One region of the Arthrobacter sp. MMS18-M83 genome, then DNA from elsewhere that is predicted to be linked to it. Evidence: riboswitches for the same ligand, from Rfam matches in the RefSeq annotation. Region 1 holds a riboswitch; the other holds the start of a gene.
What was found. A riboswitch is a leader RNA that binds a small molecule or an ion and turns the genes downstream of it on or off. The one in region 1 is predicted to bind thiamine pyrophosphate.
Positions count from the first base shown of each region.

Region 2: linked by a shared signal. The riboswitch ahead of thiC (phosphomethylpyrimidine synthase ThiC) and the one ahead of thiO (glycine oxidase ThiO) in region 1 are both predicted to bind thiamine pyrophosphate.

Region 1 covers NZ_CP113343.1:3,963,780-3,971,178, reverse strand. Annotated here, with positions in the region: gene OW521_RS18815 (SDR family NAD(P)-dependent oxidoreductase) at 1-109, opposite strand, end outside; gene moeB (molybdopterin-synthase adenylyltransferase MoeB) at 143-1,342, opposite strand; gene OW521_RS18805 (TetR/AcrR family transcriptional regulator) at 1,428-2,084, shown strand; gene OW521_RS18800 (DUF3107 domain-containing protein) at 2,135-2,359, shown strand; gene OW521_RS18795 (hypothetical protein) at 2,396-2,698, shown strand; gene OW521_RS18790 (4a-hydroxytetrahydrobiopterin dehydratase) at 2,735-3,400, opposite strand; gene OW521_RS18785 (thiazole synthase) at 3,465-4,271, opposite strand; gene thiS (sulfur carrier protein ThiS) at 4,275-4,511, opposite strand; gene thiO (glycine oxidase ThiO) at 4,508-5,845, opposite strand; TPP riboswitch at 5,837-5,956, opposite strand; gene thiE (thiamine phosphate synthase) at 5,983-6,672, shown strand; gene OW521_RS18765 (RNB domain-containing ribonuclease) at 6,710-7,399, shown strand, end outside.
Region 2 covers NZ_CP113343.1:4,312,547-4,319,945, reverse strand. Annotated here, with positions in the region: gene trmD (tRNA (guanosine(37)-N1)-methyltransferase TrmD) at 1-204, opposite strand, end outside; gene rimM (ribosome maturation factor RimM) at 205-765, opposite strand; gene OW521_RS20370 (RNA-binding protein) at 895-1,137, opposite strand; gene rpsP (30S ribosomal protein S16) at 1,139-1,561, opposite strand; gene OW521_RS20360 (hypothetical protein) at 1,757-2,200, opposite strand; gene OW521_RS20355 (VOC family protein) at 2,320-3,192, opposite strand; gene OW521_RS20350 (amidohydrolase family protein) at 3,270-4,364, opposite strand; TPP riboswitch at 4,488-4,595, shown strand; gene thiC (phosphomethylpyrimidine synthase ThiC) at 4,591-6,420, shown strand; gene OW521_RS20340 (alpha/beta fold hydrolase) at 6,421-7,170, opposite strand; gene ffh (signal recognition particle protein) at 7,215-7,399, opposite strand, start outside.

The DNA of each region.
Region 1 (7,399 bases):
CCGTTTTACCGTGGAGGTCCACCCCGGTGAGCACGTCCGACGCCGTGGAACCGTGGCCGAATCCCGATCCGATGGGATGCTGCGGTGTTGTCAAGGAATCCTCGCTCATGTCAGGGCCTTTCGTGTTCAGTACGCTGTCGGGTCAGTAGACCGGCTTGCCGGGCTCGACGTCGCGCACCCAAGCCAGGATCCCGCCGTCGAGATGGCTGACGCGCGTGTAACCGGCACGCTGTGCTGCCGCGAGCACCGCAGCGGAACGGGTGCCGCCCTTGCAATGGAACACGATCTCTTTGTCCTGCGGAAGCTCCGTCCAAGCCTCCCCCGCCAGGATCCGTCCCTGCGGGATGAGCACCGAGCCGTCGATGTTCACAATCTCGTGTTCACCAACCTCCCGGACGTCCACCAGTTCGAAGTCGCGTTCCCCCGCCGCGCGAGCCGCGAGCATCGCGGAAAGTTCGGTGGCCGTGACGGTCGGAACCGAGTCGCCTGGGGGCGCAGGGGTAATGCCGCAGAAAGCCTCGTAGTCGGTCAACTCGGTAATCGGTTCGGCCTCCGGATCCTTGGAAACCTTGATTTCCCGCCAACTGCCGCCGAGCGCGTCAAAGAGCGCCACGCGCCCAAGCATCGAACGCCCGACGCCGGTGATGAGCTTGATTGCCTCTGTCACCATGAGTGAGCCGACGGCGGCGCACAGCATGCCGAACACGCCGCCTTCGCCGCAGGACGGGACAGAGCCGGCCGGAGGTGCCTCCGGATAGAGATCGCGGTAGCTGGGGCCGTGCTTCTCCCAGAACACGCTGACCTGGCCGTCGAAGCGGAAGATGGATCCCCACACATAAGGTTTGCCGAGAATGGCGGCAGCGTCGTTCACCAGGTACCGCGTGGCAAAGTTGTCCGCGCCGTCCAGGATGAGGTCGTAGCCGGCGAAGAGCTCCAGAGCGTTGGAAGAGTCCAGGCGCACGTTGTGCAGTTGGACGTTCACGAGCGGGTTGAGTTCCTTGATGGCGTCCCGCGCAGATTCAATCTTCGGCCGGCCCACGTCGGCCACCCCGTGGATGACCTGACGCTGCAAGTTGCTGAGGTCGACGACGTCGTCGTCCACAATGCCAAGCGTCCCCACCCCGGCTGCGGCCAGGTAAAGCAGGGCGGGTGAGCCCAATCCACCGGCACCTATCACCAGCACTTTCGCGTTCTTGAGCCGTCGCTGACCGGCCGCTCCGATTTCGGGAATAATGAGGTGGCGCGAGTAGCGTTCCACCTCTTCGGTGGTCAGCTCTCCGGCCGGTTCCACGAGGGGAGGCAGTGAGGACGGCAACGTTTGGGCAGCAAAAGTAGTGGCCATACTCCAAAGTATGCCTGCCGGTGCCGCCCGGTCATATTACTGCGCAGTATTGTGGTCATAACTGCAAAGGAAAGGCGGCAGACAAGTGGCTGAGAGCGCACGTATCAAACAGGAGGCCCAGGTCAAGCAAGACCGGACCGTTTCGCCCCGCTCGGCGAGGCTGCCACGCGATGAACGCCGGGCCCAGCTCCTGAACGCCGCCCTGGAAGTGTTTGTTGCCAACGGCTTCCACGGCGCAGCCATGGACGAAATCGCCGAGACTGCCCATGTCAGCAAGCCGGTGCTGTACCAACACTTCCCGTCGAAGCGGGAGCTGTACATGGCACTCCTGGACAGCCATCTGGCCATGCTCACGGACCAGATGCTCACGGCACTGAATTCGACCTCGGACAACAAGGAACGCGTCCAGGCCGTCATGCGCGCCTACTATCGCTTCATCGCGGCCGATGACCAGGCGCATCGGCTCGTTTTCGAATCCGACCTCATCAATGACCCGGACGTCAGTTCCCGCCTGGAGACTTTCAACCGCACGTTCGCCGACGCCGTCGCCAAGGTCATTGCCGAAGACACCAAGCTGCCCCCGCTGGAGGCACAGTTGCTGGGCCGGGGCCTGGCTGGAATGGCGCAGGTCAGCGCGCGCTATTGGCTCGAAACCGACGGCGATTTGGACCTCGATGTGGCCAGCGACCTGATCTACCGTTTAGCTTGGCGCGGAATCAGTCGCTTCCCCAAAGAGTCCTAGGCTACAAATAGAGGACTGTGTAAATTCTTGATTGGCTGGGAGGCCCTGCTGTGGAAGTAAAGATCGGCATTCAGAACGTTGGCCGTGAGATCGTGCTGGAGTCCGCTCTGGATGCCGAGGCTGTTGCCAAGATCGTGGGCGACGCCATTGCCAATGGAACAGACTTGCGTCTCACCGACGAGAAGGGCCGCCAGGTCATCGTCCCCGGCAACGTCCTCGGCTACGTTGAGATCGGGGCCGAGGAAGTCCGCAGGGTCGGTTTCGGCGCCCTCTAAGCTTCACCTCAGATCACCAGCGAGCCAGGAGTCCGCATGCTCTCACTTGTCATCGTGGCGCTAGCCACCATCGCTTCAGGCTTCATTGTCTGGGGAAATGACAAGCATCGTGGCACCTACGGAATCGCCGTCCCCGCCTGCGTTTCGGTAGCCGTCGCCATGCTGAGTTGGATGGTCTTCATCCAGCTCGGCTTTGGCTACCAGCCCGGCGTGACCTGGATCCCGTGGGTCTTGCCCATCATTCTGGGCACTGCGGCGGCCGCGGTTGTCGCGTTCTTCCTGGGCCGCCATCGGTTCCGGCACGACACTGCGCAGCTGACGGCAGCCCTGCGGCTCTAGCTGGTGCTGAAGCTCCTGCTGGCGCTAAAGCTGTGATTACAGATCCGGCTCGTCGCCTGCTTCGGTGCAGAGGCACAACCTATTTCCTTGTGAATCCGTGACCACCACCCATTTGGGTGCGTGGTCATGGTCCATTAACGCCCCGGTAGCGGCGGTCTTCTCCACGGCGGGTTCCGATTCAGCCTGGCTTCGGTGCACGTCCAGGTGGAGCCGGTTCGGGTTGGGAGTTTGGGTTTCCTGGAACCACACGTTGGGCCCGCGGCCATAGGGATCCTCAAGGCCTCCGGACCGGCCCTTGCGGTATCCAAGCGCCACTCGCCAGACTTCCGAAATTCCTCCGGGATCAGGGGTGTCTATTCCAACCTCAACCGTGCGGTGGAGTCCCGGCTCGGCCACGGCCCCGGCTTCCTTGGCTGCTTGGCTGGCGCGGGTGGCTGCGCGGATGTCGCGCTGCGTTACCTCGCTCCCGGCGTCGTGGGACGTATAGCGGACGAACACCCGGTTGTACCGCCAGTCCAGGTCCGGGTGGTGGTTCTGTTCCTCGGCGATGTGCCCGACGGCGGCAATCAGTCCAAGCGCGGCAGCCGAGGTCGGGCATTTGTAGGCGGTGACGAGACCGCCCAGGCGGTACCGCCAGTCTGGCAGCTCCGCCAAGGCGTCGTTGATCGCGGACCCGGTGAGAACGTCATCCTTGCCGGCCATGGGGGGGCTCCTTCGCTGACGTGGATTCCTTCGCAGGATGCCCCCTGCGTCCGGCAGAAGCCCCCTAGAGGAACTCGGCCCGACCTTCCATGGCTGAGGACGCCAGAGCGTGCTCCCGGCGCGGGATGCGGCCCGCCTGCTTCGCCAGCCTACCGGCGATGACGGCGTGTTTGAAGGCCTCGCCCATCTGCACGGGGTTCTGGGCCCGGGTCACGGCGGTGGCCAGCAGTACGGCGTCGCAGCCGAGCTCCATGGCAAGGGCGGCGTCGGACGCGGTGCCGATGCCGGCGTCGAGGACTACCGGCACTGAAGCACGGGAAACAATCAGCTCAATGTTGTGGGGATTCAGGATGCCCAAACCGGTGCCGATTGGCGCCCCCAAAGGCATCACGGCGGTAGCCCCGAGGTTTTCCAAGCGAAGCGCCAGCACAGGGTCGTCGTTGGTGTAGGCGAAGACCTTGAAGCCACGGTCGACGAGTTTTTCGGTGGCATCCACGAGTTCCACCGCATCCGGCAGGAGCGTGTGCTCGTCGGCGATGACCTCGAGCTTCACCCAATCCGTTTCCAGTGCCTCCCGGGCAAGCTCGGCTGTCATGACAGCGTCCTTTGCGGTAAAACAGCCGGCGGTGTTTGGAAGGACACGGATCCCGTGATCCACGAGCAATTGGAACAGTGAGCCTGTTTCCGTGGGCGAGTACCTGCGCATGGCAACGGTGGTGAGTTCGGTACCCGAGGCCAGCAGGGCTGCCCCCAGGCCGTCCAGGCTCGGCGCTCCGCCGGTCCCCATGATGAGGCGCGAGTTGAACTCAACGCCGTCGATCACCAAGGCGTCGGTTTGGGTGCTTGCTGTTTGAGTGCTTGCTGTGGTCATGGTTCAACCTCCCTGTACTGCGGTAACGATTTCGAGTTCGTCGCCTTCTGCGAGCGCGGTTGCAGCCCATTGGCTGCGTGGCACCACTTCGGAATTGCGCGCGACGGCGACCCCAATCTTTCGTCCGTCGGCCGCCTGGCCCTTGGCATCCAAGGCGCGTCCAGTGATGTGGGTGACGAGCGTGGTCACGGAGGCGTCGTCGCTCAGCGTGTGATCGGCGCCGTTCAATTTGATGTTCATGCGTGGTCCTTCGTAAGAGGGTCTAAGGTGGCAGGCTGCGAGCCGTTTGTCGCGACGCCCGCTTGTGCGGGTGGTTTGGAGAAGCGGTCCGGGCGGAACTTGTTCCAGCGTGGATCGCCAGTGCCGTCCATGAGTCCGACGCAGATTTTCGCGGCTGCCGGGGTCAGGAGCACTCCGTGCCGGAAGAAGCCGCTGGCCACAATGAGGCCGGGCACGATGGGGCCGTGCACTGCGCCTTCAGTTCCTTCGGGGCCGGCGCCTGTTGCCACCCTTCCCAGCAGGGGTGCGTTGTCCGGTGTCCCCGGACGGGCGCGGGCAGTGGCTTCCAGGAGTTCCAATTCTGCTACGGCCGGTACCAGCACCTGCGCGTCGCGGAGCAATTGGTATACCCCACCGGCCGACACCGAGTTCGCGGATCCACCCGAAGTCGACAAGCCGTCCTCGCGTTGCGTTGCGCCGATCACCACTGTCCCGTCCTCCCGGGGGACGATGTAGACCGGCACCCCCCGCACCATCCCGCGGACCGTTGCGGTAACCAGGGGCCGAAGGTGTTCCGGAACGCGCAGCCGCAGTATGTCGCCGTACACGGGGCGTAGCGGGAGGGACAAGCCATCCGGCAGTCCGTTCAACCGGGCAGCGTGCAGGCCGTTGGCCACCACTGTTTCCTTGGCCAGCACCCGTGTGCCTGACTCGAGCTCAGCCCCGACGACGCGCCCGTCCTCCCACAGAAGGCTCGCCGCCTTGTTGCGGACCGCAAAGCCATCCTCGGCCCCCTCAACCCAACTGGAGTCACCTGGTTGGTGGTCTCCCAGCGCGCCAACAATCGCACCCGCAAGTTTTCGCGGATCCACTTGGTGGTCCCCGGGAATGTGGAAGGCACAGGAAATCTGGGGGCTCAACAACGGCTCACGTTCGCGTGCCTCGCGCAGGGGCACAGATTCCACCACCAAACCGTTGGCCAGCTGGACGTCCCGGAGGTCGGCGAGCGCCCGGCGGTCCGCAGCGTCCGCGCCGACGGCGAGGGTCGGCGTCGTGCGGTATCCAGTACTACGTCCGGTACTTGAGCCGGACAAGTGACGTTCGAAGTCCGGCCACAAGGCCGACGATTCGAGCATGAGTTCCAGGAGGTCCTCTTCCTGGTAGTGCAGTTCGCTGACGGGCGCCAGCATGCCCGCTGCCGCAAACGTAGCGCCGCTGGCCGGCGCGGGGTCGATGAGGACCACCGAGCGGCCGGACCTGCGGGCCTCCCACGCGATCCCGAGGCCGATCACACCGCCCCCAATCACCGCCACATCGGCGTGCAGGGGTTCGTGCTGAGTGTTCATTTCGTCCATGGAGTCCTTCCCTACGCCGGTACTAGCCGGATCAGGTCAAGCGGTCGGCGCTGAAGCCCTCTCAGCCGCGCGGCGATTGTGACTGCCGCCGCGGCTCCCGCGGTACCAGCCCAGTTTAGAGGAACTACTCTGTTTCCATGACCCAGCACGATGTCCACACCACCGCCCGCCTGTACCTCTGCACCGACGCCCGCAAGCAACAGGCTGACTTTGAGCAGTTTGTCGATGCCGCATTCGAGGGCGGCGTGGACATCATCCAGCTGCGGGACAAGACCATTGAAGCGGCCGAGGAACTGGAACTCCTGGAAGTCCTGCATTCCGTGGCGCACCGTCACGGCCGTCTCTGGGCCGTTAACGACCGCGCAGATATCGCGTCCCTCTCCGGCGCTCCGGTGTTCCATATCGGCCAGAAGGACATCCCGCTGCGCTCGGCCCGGAAGCTGCTCCACGACCCCACCATCATCGGCCTTTCGACCCACACGCCCGAACAGATTGACGCTGCCATTGCCGCATCGCCTGGCCGCAGCGGCCTGGACTATTTCTGCGTCGGACCGGTGTGGGCAACCCCCACCAAGCCCGGGCGTTCCGCCGTCGGGCTCGATCTCGTGAAGTACGCTGCCGAGGCCATCAAGAAGGCAGACGCGGAGACAGTGGGCGGCGTTGTGCTCCCTTGGTTCGCAATCGGCGGCGTTGATCTCAGCAACGTTGAGGAAGTGGTGCAAGCCGGCGCCAGCCGCATCGTGGTGGTCCGGGCCATCACTGAGGCAGAGGATCCAACGGCCGCAGCCCAAGCGCTCCTTGCCGCCCTGGACGCCGCGGCGGCTTAGCAAGACTCCGGGAGATTTTGGAGTTACCCTGACTTTCGTGTCACATCAGCGGATAGCACCGAATCTCAGTGAAACGTCGAACGCGCTCGCAGAGGCGCTGGCGGCGCTTCGAACTGAGCTTGAGCTGCCTGCCGGCTATCCCATCGAAGCGCTGCGCGACGCCGAAACTGCGGTTTCCGGTCACGCGCTGCCGGCGCAGGACCTCACGGAGATTCCGTTCATCACGATCGACCCGCCATCTTCCACGGATCTCGATCAAGCTCTTTTCATTGAGCGATCGGGCAGTGGTTACAGGGTTCTCTACGCGATCTCCGACGTACCCTCCTTCGTCACTCCGGGAGGGGCGCTCGACGGCGAGACCCGTCACCGCGGGCAAACGTACTATGCCCCGGACGGGCGCATCCCGCTGCACCCCGAGATCATCAGCGAGCGTGCCGGAAGCCTGCTGGCTGGTCAGACGTGCGGCGCCTTCGTATGGGACTTCGAACTCGACGCCGAGGCGGAGTCCCGCACGGTCTCCGTACGTCGGTCCAGGGTTCGCAGCCGCGCCAAGCTCAACTACAAGGGCGTCCAAGCGGAGATCGATTCCGGAACAGCTGATCCGGTCCTGCAACTCCTTAAGGAGGTAGGGCTCAAGCGGGTGGAACTCGAACGCCGCCGAGGCGGAGCCAGCCTGAACATGCCGGAGCAGGAAATCGTCCAACTGCCCGACGGCGAGGGGTACAGG
Region 2 (7,399 bases), 350 kb from region 1:
TTGGGCCCAAGGCTCGGGCTTCATGACCATTCCTGCCCCGCCACCGTAAGGAGTGTCGTCCACGGTGCGGTGCTTGTCCGTGGTGAAGGTCCGTAGGTCATGGACCTTCAGTTCCAGAAGGCCATCCTGGCGAGCCTTGCCTATGAGGGAAAGTTCAAGGGGCGCCAGGTACTCCGGAAAGATGCTGACGACGTCTATGCGCATCTAGGCATCGCCCTTGTCTTCGGTGTCCTCGGCATCGTCGGCGGCGGATGAGTCCGTGTTCAGCTCGAAGAGGCCCGGCGGAGGCGTAAGCAGCACGTAGCCGTGCTCGACGTTGACCTCGGGCACGATCTCTTCGACGAAGGGCACCAGGATTTCCTTGCCATCGGCGTCTTCAATAACCAACAGGTCCTGGACAGGCATGGTGTTGAGTGCGGTCACTTTGCCCACGGTCTGGGAGCCGACACGGACTTCAAGGCCGACGAGTTCGTGCTCGTACCAGCCCTCGTCGTCGTCCTCGTCCAGTTCTTCCGTCTCGATGAAGAGCTTTGCGCCGCGGATTTCCTCTGCCTGGTTGCGGGTGGAGATCCCCTCGAATCCGAGCAGGAGGATGTCTTTGTTCCACCGCGCGCTGCTGATGGTCAAAGGACCGACTTTTGCTGGCTCCACAACGAATTCGGTCCCGGGGACAAAACGATCGCCGGGCGCGTCAGTGAGCACCTGAACGGTGACTTCGCCGCGGATTCCGTGGGGCTTGCCGATTCGGGCAACCTGGAGCTGCATGGGATTCCTCTGATTTCTTCGCTGGGACCGGATTCGGGACCAATGCTGGAGTTTGGTCGTAAAACAATCCGGCCCCTCCACCATAATCTGGTGAAGGGGCCGGATCTAAGACAAGTATTGCTGGGCGCGTTACCGGCGACGGTCGGTGTCGACGACGTCGACCCTGACCTGCTCGCCGCCTGCCAATGCCGCAATCACCGTGCGCAAAGCGCGTGCGGTACGGCCCTGGCGTCCGATTACCCGTCCGAGGTCGTCCTGGTGAACACGTACCTCGAGGGATTCCCCGCGGCGGTTGTTCTTGGCACTGACCTTGACATCCTCAGGACTGTCAACGATCCCACGGACCAGGTGCTCGAGCGCTTCTGCCAGCAATTTACTCAGCCTCGGTGGTCTCTGCTTCAGCGTCAGCGGGAGCTTCAGTTGCTTCCGACTGCTTGGCCTTCTTGGTGATGGCTTCCGGAATGATGACGGAACCCTTCTCCGGAGCAACGAAAGCAGGCTTGGCGACCTTGGTCTTCAGCGTGCCTTCCTGGCCCGGGAGACCCTTGAACTTCTGCCAGTCACCGGTGATCTTGAGGATCGCAGCAACCTGCTCGGTCGGCTGGGCGCCGACGGACAGCCAGTACTGTGCACGCTCGGAGGCGACCTCGATGTACGAGGGCTCTTCGGTGGGGTGGTACTTGCCGATCTCTTCGATCGCACGGCCATCGCGCTTGGAGCGGGAGTCCATGACGACGATGCGGTAGTACGGTGCGCGCATCTTACCGAAGCGCTTAAGGCGAATCTTTACGGCCACTTTTGTGGTCACTCCTGTTTCTGAAACGGGGTTGAACCCGTCGTTCTGCACCCGTGGGGCGGGCCATACTTGAGGGTTCGAAGGACAAGATGCACACACGGAGAGAGGGGCCGCGCGGATCGAGTACCTGTCCATTGTGCCAGATGGCCGACGGTATTTCGAACTACATGCCCGTGTGGCGGGTTTCCTGCGGAATTACTGCTCGGCTGACCAGACGTAAAGACCAGTGCGCTCGGCCTTTTCGACGTCGCTGGCGAGTGCCGCCAACTGCTGGACATAAAGGCGGGACTGCTGGGCATCGAAGGGCATATCCTCTTGGGCTGCCCAGCGCTCGGCGACGTCGTCCAGGACGCTTCCTTCGCCCTCAGTCTCGTAGCTGAGAAGTTCGGACAACGCCCGCACCATGGCTTCGGGAACACCCAGCAGCGCGTCACTGGTCACATCCACCAGGGCCAGCTCGTAGTCAGCGCCGCCCGCATGCACGGCAGTGCCTGCCAAGTCGCCAAGCTGTTCTACCTCGAAATCGCTGATTCCCGGGATCCGTACCGCGGCCCCGGAAACGTCACTGCCCTTCTCCAGGGCAGCGGCCCTCTTGAGTGCTTCATCGTGGGTGGCAACAAAGATTTCAGCAAAGCCCATGGAAACTACCCTCATTCATTCGTGCCGACGGAGCTGCGGCGTGGCCTAAAAGTATGAGCCACGCCGTCAGCCCCAAGTCTAACGGCAGAGCGGCGCGAGGTTGGGGAGCAAGTTGGACGCTAGCGGACAGCGACCCGCAGCCGGTTCCGCCATGGGTCCTCGAAGCGCAACTCCAACCCCGTGTGGTGGGCCGCAATACCGGCAACCTTGAGGCGGTCGGCAAGCGCGCCGACGTCGTCCCCTGACGGCACTTCGATCACGACCTCGCCGAGACCCAGCGTGTCCTTGCGGGGGCCCGCGCCACGGCTGTTCCAGACATTCATCGCCATGTGGTGGTGGTAGCCGCCTGCGGAGACGAACAACGCCTGTCCGTGCCAGCCGGCGGTCTTCTCGAAGCCCAAGGTGTCGACGTAGAAATCGTGGGCGGTCTGCACGTCGCCCACTTGGAGGTGGACGTGCCCGACGCCGGCGCCTGCCTCATGCTGGCCGGTCACCGCTGCTTCGCTAAGGTACTGCTGGAGGTAGCGCTGCGGCGGGAGGGGCAGGCTGTCCATGACAACCGAACTGCCGTTCCATTCCCACCCTTCGCGGGGCTTGTCATAGTAGAGCTCGATGCCGTTGCCCTCGGGATCGGTGAAGTAGAAGGCCTCACTGACCAGGTGGTCGGCACTGCCGACGAATGCGTGGGGCTCGTACTGCGCGGCGGAGGCAACGGTGGCGGCAAGCGAGGACTGGTCCTCGAAGAGCAAAGCTGTGTGGAAGAGTCCAGCTTCTCCGCGGCCCGGGATCCGGAGTCCGGAGGCCGGGGCCAAGTGCACCAGCGGCTTTCCGAGCCTGCCGAAGTAGAGTCCGCCGTCCTGTTCGGCGACGACGTCCAGCCCGAGGGCCCGCTGGTAGTAGTCGCTCATGAGCTTCATGTCCCCCACCTTGAGCATGACGGTACCCATGGTGAGTTCGGCAGGAAGGAGATCCTGGCTGGATGTGATGGTCATGTGAAACTCCCGGCTTTTGTGGCGCCGCCCTTCGGCAACCTCTATACATCTAAATTACTTGAAGCTTCAATTTATTCCTAATGCTTGCCGCTTCCTGAAATATGCCCCCTGAGTACGATGGCCTTCGGTTTCAGCACGACGTCCAGGAAGGCCCGTGGATCCTTCCCGTACAGCACGACGTCGGCACTGGCACCTTCGCTGACGCCGTCCACGCCTAGCCATTCCCGGGCGGACCAGCAGGCAGCATCGAGCGCAGCCCACGCCGGCAATCCGGCCTGGTGAAGCTCCAGGATTTCCTCGCCGATACGGCCATGCTTGATGACGCTGCCGGCGTCAGTCCCGGCATACACCCGCACCCCGGCGTCGAACGCCTCGCGGACCCGCTCATGCCGGGGCTCCCAGAGCCTGGTCATGTGGGCGGCGTAGCGCGGGAACTTCGATTCTGCCTGCCTGGCGATATCCGGGAAGGTGGCAATGTTGATGAGCGTCGGGACGATCGGCACTCCCTGATCCAGCAAGCGTGGAATGTGGTGCGGCAACAGACCGGTAGCGTGCTCGATGCAGTCGATGCCGGCGTCGAGCATGTCGTCAATGGTTTCTTCAGCGAAGCAATGAGCCGTCACACGGGCTCCCTCGTCGTGTGCGGCTGCGACAGCGTCCTTGACCGTGGTGGCCGGAAAGGACGGACCCAAGTCCCCGGTGGACCGGTCGATCCAGTCTCCTACGATCTTGACCCACCCATCGCCGGACCGGGCCTGCTTGCGCACCGCTTCCACCAGATCCTCCGGCTCAACTTCCTCGGCCAGCCCACGGATATACCGCCGCTGCTTGGCGATGTGCCGGCCCGCGCGGATGATCCTCGGCATATCCGGTTGGTTCTGAAGCCAGCGTGTATCGCTTGCGGAGCCGGCGTCGCGGATCAAAAGCGTTCCGGCGTTCCGGTCCGCCGTTGCCTGAAGACGCGCGGTCTCCTCATCCACGGCCCCGCCCTTGCCCAGACCGACATGGCAGTGGGCGTCCACCATGCCGGGAAGGACCCAACCGTCCAGGACGGCGTCCGGCTTGGCAGGGGGTCGGACAAAGGTCAGCCGGCCGTCGACGGACCAGAGCCCGCGCCGTTCATCCTTCGGCCCTGTAAGGATGGTGCCGCTGAACTCGATGATTTCTGGCATGCCTCCACCTTAAGCTCCGACGGCCGTCGCTGCTCGGTCACATCTGTCCTGGTCACATCTGTCCTGGTCACATCTGTCCTCTGTCACATCTGTCCTGGGCACCAACGGCTGTGGTAGCTTCATGTACGACCACACGGGGGCCCTCGCAAGGGCTGAGATCGGGCTGACGCAGCCTGCGACCGTTGAACCTGTCCGGGTAATGCCGGCGAAGGAAGTGAGTAATCCTTTGAGCACCAAAGAAACACAGCTGAGCCCTATCCAAAACGGATCGGCGCAGGAAGTGACCCAGTCCCTCAAATCGCATTCCCTCGCGTTCCTGGAGGATGCCGACACGGGAATCCGGGTTCCGGTGACGGAAATCGCCTTGGAACCGTCCCCGAACGGCGAGGCCAACGCGCCCTTCCAGGTGTACCGCACCGCAGGGCCCGGGAGCGATCCGGTGGTCGGCCTTGAGCCATTCCGCAGCGAATGGATCGAAGCCCGCCGCGATACCGAGGTCTACGGCGGCCGGGAACGGAACCTGCTCGACGACGGCAAGTCGGCCGTGCGCCGCGGCGCCGCCTCCGCGGAGTGGAAGGGCGCACAGCCGGTGCCCCGCCGCGCCGTCGAAGGCAAGACGGTCACTCAGATGCACTATGCCAAGCAAGGCATCGTCACGCCGGAGATGCAGTTCGTGGCACTTCGCGAAAACTGCGATGTTGAACTGGTCCGCAGCGAAGTCGCCGCCGGCAGGGCCATCATTCCCAACAACATCAACCACCCCGAATCCGAACCGATGATCATCGGCAAGGCCTTCCTCGTGAAGATCAACGCCAACATCGGCAACTCGGCCGTCACCAGTTCAATCGCCGAAGAAGTGGACAAGCTGCAGTGGGCCACGCAGTGGGGCGCAGACACGGTCATGGACCTGTCCACCGGCGACGACATCCACACCACCCGCGAATGGATCATCCGCAACTCCCCGGTGCCGATCGGCACCGTGCCCATCTACCAGGCCCTGGAAAAGGTCAACGGCGAAGCCAACAAGCTCACCTGGGAGATCTTCCGCGACACCGTCATTGAACAATGCGAGCAGGGCGTGGACTACATGACCATCCACGCCGGCGTACTGCTGCGCTACGTTCCGCTGACCGCCAATCGCGTGACCGGCATCGTTTCCCGCGGCGGCTCCATCATGGCGGGCTGGTGCCTGGCCCACCACGAGGAAAACTTCCTCTACACCCATTTCGACGAACTCTGCGAAATCTTCGCGAAGTACGACGTCGCGTTCTCCCTCGGCGACGGGCTGCGCCCGGGAGCGACGGCGGACGCGAACGACGCCGCGCAGTTCGCCGAGCTGGACACCTTGGCCGAGCTGACTATGCGGGCCTGGGAGTTTGACGTACAGGTCATGGTCGAGGGGCCGGGCCACATACCGTTCCACTTGGTGCGGGAAAACGTGGAACGCCAGCAGGAACTGTGCAAGGGTGCCCCCTTCTACACCTTGGGCCCCCTGGTCACCGACGTGGCCCCGGGCTACGACCACATCACCTCGGCGATCGGCGCTACCGAGATTGCCCGCTACGGAACAGCCATGCTTTGCTACGTCACGCCTAAGGAGCACTTGGGCCTGCCAAACAAGGACGATGTCAAGACTGGTGTGATCACGTACAAGATCGCCGCCCATGCTGCCGACCTCGCCAAGGGACATCCGGGCGCACACGAACGCGACGACGCCCTGTCGAAGGCCCGCTTTGAGTTCCGCTGGCGCGACCAGTTCGCGCTTTCCCTGGACCCCGTTACCGCAGAGTCATTCCATGACGAGACGCTCCCGGCCGAACCAGCCAAGACGGCGCATTTCTGTTCCATGTGCGGGCCGAAATTCTGCTCCATGCGCATCAGCCAGGACATCCGCGACGAATACGGTTCAGCGGATTCCCAAGCAGCCATCGCGGAAATGTACAGCGGCATGCGCGAAAAGAGCGAGGAGTTCCTGGCATCCGGAGGCAAGGTCTACTTGCCTGAACTGGAGGTTCCCGCGGGACAACCGGGAGCGAAGTCAGGAAGCCTGAACTGATCAGGAAGCTTGGATTGATCCGGCGCGGTTGACGTCCGCAATGAAGGAGCGGATTATCCGGTCTCCTTCGATCGAGTCATGAGGCCGGTGTCCTCCTGCCGCAACGCGGTGGAGGGCGCCGGTTTCCTGCAGGTAGCCGGCGATCTCTTCGTAGAGCGGTTCCCAGCCGCCGGTCAAGACAAGCGTGGGAACTCCCGGCACAATGTGCAGGGGGGCCTCCCAGGGCGGCGCCTGCAGCCGCAGACGCCGAGCAGTACGCCGGGCCTCCGGGGTACTGAGGACTGCAGCCTCCGAGGAAAACGCCCGGCGGACGAACTCCCGCTGGTAATCGTCATCGCTGAGTTCGTGCCGGACCCGGAACAACGGCTCCATGAGTGCCCGGTAGGCCGCGGTGGCGGGCAATTCGGCCGTCAAGGAAAGGCACGCCGGCTCCACCAGCACGAGCGAGCGGACCAGGTCCGGCCTCTCCACTGCGGCCAGCATGGCGGAAATCGCGCCTTGGGAATGCGCAACAACATGGCCGCCACGAGCCGTGCCGGAGGATGATGCGGTCTCCCGCGCTCCCAGGCACTCCAGCACGATGTCCACATCGGCGGCGACATCGGATTCCAACGGCTCGGCCTGCGCATCGAAGCCGTGGCGTTTCAAGAAGAGCGCGTCATACTCGAGCGCCATGCCGTGTTGCTTCGGCCAAGCGGCAGCGCCGAATGTGCCTGCTCCATGGACGAACACAACGCGCTGCTTTTGCATTCATCCACCCTATGGCACGGGACTGACAACCTTGGTCGGGAGGGCTACTTGCCGCCGAGGAACTTGTCGAAGCCCTTGGGCAAGTTCAACTGTGAAGGATCGAAGTCGCCGCTGGTCTGACCGAATGCCGCGCCTGTGGGGACGGCGTTCGCCCGCTTGTTCTCGGCGTCGCGCAGTTCCTGGGCCGCCTTGGCGGGGTTGCCGGAACGTGCCTTTTTCTTCGGCGCGC